Parabacteroides timonensis: one gene and its partner. The protein of the gene in region 2 interacts with the protein of the main gene of each other region in a pairwise test. Links are inferred from orthologs where the notes say so. Each region holds a gene or a part of one and is shown on either strand. Other genes may lie near its edges.

Region 1 (2,901 bases), 330 kb from region 2 along the record:
CGGGCTGTCTTGATGATATATTCGAGGACGGTGGAGGCGAACGGGTCTTTCTTCTGCTTTTCTATCTTTTCCCAGACTTCCTGGTAGAAAGCCGGAAAAGGCATACCGGCCGCATAACCGCTTTTACTGTCTGCTTCCTTGAAAGTATAAGGCATCAGGTAGGAAGCGACATGTTCCCGGTTGCAGGTTTTGAGCGATGGCTTTTTGTCCGATTGCAGCGCTTCCATAAGTCCGGAGATATGGAAGGCACCGGCTACTACCAATATCTTTTTATTGTCGGGTAGTGCTTTCCGTATTTCTTCTGCCATATAAGTTTCCCGTAACCGGTCTTCTTTCAGGGAGACCTCGTTTTCGGGCGTTGCCAGACGCATAAAGTAACCGAGGTGGAAGAGGTTGCGGACGAAAGCCTGCGTTTCCTGGTTGGCAGCATCCAGTTCGAAGCGGCTTTCCCAGAACTCTGCAAAACTCCGGCATCCTGCCTTACGGGCAATCATAGCCGTATAGGTATTTACTTCGTATTCTTTATTTTCGTTGTAATAGAACTGCGTCTGCGGTTCTTCCTCGATCTTGTTTATCAGACGGAGCGCATAAGGCAGGTCGATGAAACGTACCGGTGTATGGCTTCGTGCCCCTTCACGAATGGCGACCAGCTCCGGCGAATAGGCCAGGAAAGGGTAATAGGCACGATACTTTTCTTTTTCCTCGCTTACTTTTCCATCCTTGTCGTCATAGCTGTAGTAGATACAGAAGGGAGGGACCGACTGCTCGTCGGCAATGTAAGGAAGCAGTTCAGCCGAGTCCGACGGGCCTTCTATCAGGATCAGTTCCGGACGGAAACGCTCGATCGTACGTCGCAGATGCAATGCACAGGCCGGGGAGTGGTGACGTACCGGAAAGTACACCACCTGTCCTTCCATATCGAAACTACCGGTAAAGAGGCGGTCTATTTCAGCCAGGTCCGGTTGTCGTAGTATTCCTTCCATTTTCCTCCTTGTCTTTCGGCTTTCAACCGGACCACACCGTTAAAGTAATCTTTCAGTTTGGGCAGATCGTCTTTGTTCTCTTTCATCACGGCACCCAGTAGGTTCTGCACGAGCGAACGCATACTGACTGTCCCGTCCCCGTAATAATAGCCGTCCAGGGCGGACTGGTAATAAACGGATACAGCTTCCGCCGTGCTCATCACGCCCGACATCTTTTGTATCTTGGCTTTCTCGAAGGAGGTACCGTTGCGTAACTCATTGAATGTGGAAGCGAGGATATCGACCACTTCTTCCTGTATTGGCATTTCAAGGCCGTTGGCGGCGAGCATGCCTTCGCACTGGTCGGTGATGATACGGCTTTCGAGTGCCACGCTTCGGATCGGCTCTACGGTCTCGAAGTTGAAACGGCGTTTCAGGGCGCTACTCATTTCGTTGATTCCTTTGTCGCGGGTATTGGCGGTCGCTATCACGTTAAAGCCGGAAGAGGCGAAGAGCAATCCTTCTTCTCCCAGTTCGGGGATATTCAATACCCGGTCGCTCATGATACTGATCAGGCTGTCCTGTATTTCCAGCGGACAACGGGTGATCTCTTCGAAGCGGGTGATAATGCCCCGTTTCATACCAATGTAGACGGGAGAGGGGACAAGTGCTTCTTTGACCGGACCTTTGGCCAGCAGGAGTGCATAGTTCCAGGAGTATTTGATATTATCCTCGCTGGTTCCCGCCGTACCTTGTACCGTATTGGTACTGATACCGCAGATGGCGGCAGAGAGCAATTCGCTTAACATGGTCTTTGCTGTGCCCGGTTCGCCGACGAGCATAAGCCCCCGGTTGCCTGCCAGGGTGATAATGCAGCGTTCCACCAGTGCATCGTCGCCGAAGAACTTCGGAGTGATGGTGATCTGTCGTCCGTCCAGTTCGATCGGTTCCTTCTGTCCGAGGATAAAGGCACGGACTGCACGTGGGGAGAGTTGCCAGTTGGTGGGCCTGGCTCCCGTATCTTGTTTGCGGAGAGCGGCAAGCTCGTCGGCATACCGCATCTCCATCAAGGGTTTTTGTATTTTGTTATCCATAGATGTTCTTATTCTTCTTTCAATACATCAAAAATACCCAGTACGCTGCAAAGGAAACGGGCGGGAACGCTTTCGGGAGAGAGGATTACGTTGTTCTTCGGCTCGTCCTCGGTCGTTTGGTCTTCTCCCATACGGTACAAGACGACATCTCCGAGCGTTACGTCATCGTCATACTCCTGTCCCATGTACATGTATTCGAAATTCAGCAGGGCTGCAATATTCAGAAACTTGTCCACGAGGTGATAACAGGTGTAGCTTCCCGCATCCCAGACTTCTCCGCGTACCATGTTGTGCTTCCTGGCAATACCGCTTATCTTTCCTGACTTGACAATCAGACCGTTGTAACGCGTGATCTTGTTGCCATTCGTCTCTTTTTCTCCTAAAACAATTATAGGAGCGGTTAGTTGCGGGATGGGCTGTACTATTTCATAATCATCCAGTTGTTCCTTCCAGCCGGCAAGAACATCTTCTTCCAGTTCAATGGGGTGAACGAGTGTGATAGCAGCCTTTTCGGGTAATGTATATTCTTCTTCATCCACCGTATTGAATGTGCCGTCTTCCATATAACGGAACGTGCCGGTCAGTTTGTCCCCGTCGTACACACCCCATATCAGTCCGGTAGCGAAACGGTGCATGATCGGGTTTTCCACAAAGAGCGTGTTCCAGGAATCGACTGTCCAGCGGCGTCCGTTCATAAGTACTTTCTCCAGACGGTTGGTCTGTGACTGTACAGTGGCTTTGATCTGTTTCTTTAATTCGGAAAATTCTTTTTTGGCAGCCGTTGCTTTTACTGCATCGTCGTTTGCTCCGGGAGCTGGCATGGACTTGATCGTCTTTTGTTTCTC
Region 2 (3,028 bases):
TACGATACGGTCGACAGCGTTCATAAAGTCTTCTTTCTGAACAAATTTCTTACCACTGCGGGCGGCAATTAATGCCGCTTCATTACAGACATTAGCGATATCGGCACCAGAAAATCCCGGAGTCTGGCGAGCCAAAAATTCCGTATCGACACTTTCGTCTATTTTGATAGGACGTAGGTGCACTCCGAATATCTCTTTACGCTCGTTCAGGTCGGGCAATTCTACGCTGATTTGACGGTCGAAACGTCCGGCACGAAGTAAGGCCTTGTCCAAAATATCGGCGCGGTTAGTCGCTGCCAGAATGATTACACCGCTGTTGGAGCCGAAACCGTCCATTTCTGTCAATAACTGATTCAGCGTATTTTCCCGTTCATCGTTACTGTTCATGTTTACGTTTTTGCCACGCGCACGGCCTACGGCATCAATTTCGTCAATGAACACGATACAGGGTGATTTTTCTTTTGCCTGGCGGAACAGGTCACGGACACGTGACGCTCCTACACCGACAAACATTTCAACGAAATCGGAACCGGAGAGAGAGAAGAACGGTACATCAGCTTCACCAGCTACGGCCTTTGCCAGTAACGTTTTACCTGTTCCCGGAGGACCGACTAATAAAGCTCCTTTAGGAATCTTACCTCCCAATTCCGTATATTTTTCCGGACTTTTAAGGAAGGAAACGATTTCTTCTACCTCTTGTTTGGCTTCAGATAATCCTGCTACATCCTTAAATGTTACTTTCCGGTCATTATCTTTGTCGAATAATTGTGCTTTAGCTTTGCCTACGCTGAAAACTCCACCGGGACCTCCACCTGCACCTCCGGACATTCTCCGCATCAGGAAAATCCATACGGCAATAATAAGGATGATCGGTCCGAATGAAACAAGAAAGTTCCATATGGCATCATCTCCTTCTTCGAAGCGTACTTGGGTGTCAATGTGGTTATCGGTAACCGCTTTATCGTAAAAATCGGAAAATTTGTCTGCCGATGGTATTTTTACATATACCTTCGGGTTTGTTCCTAAAGCTGAACTGTCGCTTTTAAAGACTAATCCTTTTTGTCCGCTTTTGACTGTCGCTTCAACCAGGTTTTTCTTGTTATAGACAACCATTTTGTCAAATACGTTTTCCTGAGCCAGCTTCTGAAATTCCGTCCATCCCAGTTCTTTTGACGCCGAAGAATCGTTAGTCAGATACAAAGCAATAAGCATCATGAAAATTAACCCGTACATCCAGTACAGGTTAAACCGGAACATTTTAGGCTTATTGTTCTTCGGTGTTTTATTAAACATGTCGTTTTTATTTTCCATACTTTGAATTCGATAATATTAATCCGGCTTTAGTCGAGATTCGGAATCTGGGTGACTTTAGCGTCAGACCATAGGTTATCCAGATTATAGAACTCACGTTGTTCCGGCGTAAATATGTGTACAAGAACCGTGCCATAATCCATACCTATCCATAGGGAGCTTTGATTGCCGTCGATAGATAGTGGTTTTTCACCCGCATTTCTACGCGCAAAATCCCATACTGAATCGGACAGGGCTGATACTTGGGTAGGAGTATTACCTTCACAGATAACCATGTATTGGCATACTGCCCCAGATAGCTGGGTTAAATCTACGGTTACAATATTTTTGCCTTTTTTTTCTTGTAGACCTTCTACAATTGTTTGTACTAATTCTTTTGTTTGATCCATCTATTTTTTATTGAATAATATTTCGGAGATGCAAATATACTTCTTAAATTTATTATGTACATGCTTTATCTGTTTAATATATGTATAAACCCTGTAATTTCAAAACAGGGAAAAGAAGAAAATGTTTATTTTGATGAAATTTTTTTGCTGAATATTTGCAGATATGAAAAATGTCCGTATCTTTGCACCCGTAATCGAGAAACATACTACTCGAAACAACAAAAACTGTTCTATGGTGTAATGGTAACACGTCAGATTCTGGTCCTGAAATTCCAGGTTCGAGCCCTGGTAGAACAACAAAAAGGTTTGAAATTATTTCAAACCTTTTTTTGTGTCTTATTCGTTCTTCCCTTTACCCCATTTAAATCCTATACTGTTCAATAATTGGATACGGTCATTGCTTAGTTTTCCTTTTCTTCTCAAGTATGCCATTCTCATCCACCAGGAATAAAGAGGTTTTTCTTCCTCTGTTGTTGTGGAAGGATATCGTTTGTGGGTGGTGATGAAGTCACAAAATTCGGTATATCTGCCAAACCATATTCTGTTTAACTGTTCTTCCGTACGACCATTGTTTGTTACATTGATTTCCCATTCAAAACCTAAGTCGGTTAATTTTTTAATTTGTGAAGAAGTCAGTTTACCGGTTTTGTCTGTTCCATTTTTATAGGCTCTCATTTTACTGCACCATTTGGCTAACCGTGTTTCTTCTGAGTCTGTAGCATGAGCCGGCCATCTTCCGTTGTGGATATAATATTTCTTGACCATGTTGAATGATTCATTCCAGCTTCTTTTTTTTCTGTTTTTATTCCATAAAAATCCGATAGCATCCAACATTTGAATACGTTCATCACTCAAACGACCTTGCAATATACCGTTTCTCACGCTTTTCTGGGTAGTACACCAGTTGTATAGTTTGTTCTCTTCCGGATTTGTTGAACTAGGCAATGGCCAACGTTTCTCATTCTTTACGAAATCTTTCAGTTTATAATAATTATTTTCCCACTGTTCAGTGCTTTTTTGTTGTTTATCGGCATCGATTCTGTCTACCAGCTCAATGATTTTCTCTGGTAATCTTTCGGGAAAATGATTTCTGAGATATCTGATTCGAACGATCCATTGTCCCAAAGGCAGTTCTTTCGGGTCTTTGGCAGTGGGTGAAGGCCATTTGTTGTTTTTTTCAAAAAAAGCAATAGTAGAACGATATTTATTATTTCGTTTTTTACTGACTTTATTTGGTTTACGTGTTTTACGAACTTTGCTTTTTTTATCAATCTTACCTCTTGGTTCCATCTAACCTTTTTATTTTATCAATGTTTTTTATATGAATG

Evidence for each region. Proteins that work in one complex are often made in the same cells at the same time.
Region 1: the proteins of rsfS (region 2) and BQ7394_RS07195 interact in binary tests that used the Escherichia coli proteins (3 or more experiments, as listed by UniProt). The link is inferred for Parabacteroides timonensis from one-to-one orthologs.

Annotation. Positions count from the first base shown.
Region 1 is NZ_LT669940.1:1,666,326-1,669,226, reverse strand. What follows is about bases 1-2,822. They hold BQ7394_RS07195 (ATP-binding protein), read right to left. Parts: upstream 2,057-2,822; coding sequence 944-2,056; downstream 1-943. Other genes in these bases: BQ7394_RS07190 (DUF4132 domain-containing protein), read right to left, coding at 2,065-2,822; BQ7394_RS07200 (DUF5682 family protein), read right to left, coding at 1-983. In the rest of the region: more of BQ7394_RS07190, read right to left, coding at 2,823-2,901.
Region 2 is NZ_LT669940.1:1,332,643-1,335,670, forward strand. The notes cover bases 21-2,969. They hold rsfS (ribosome silencing factor), read right to left. Parts: upstream 1,701-2,969; coding sequence 1,341-1,700; downstream 21-1,340. Other genes in these bases: ftsH (ATP-dependent zinc metalloprotease FtsH), read right to left, coding at 21-1,311; BQ7394_RS05875 (helicase associated domain-containing protein), read right to left, coding at 2,037-2,969. In the rest of the region: more of ftsH, read right to left, coding at 1-20; more of BQ7394_RS05875, read right to left, coding at 2,970-2,990. UniProt on the Escherichia coli protein: Functions as a ribosomal silencing factor. Interacts with ribosomal protein uL14 (rplN), blocking formation of intersubunit bridge B8.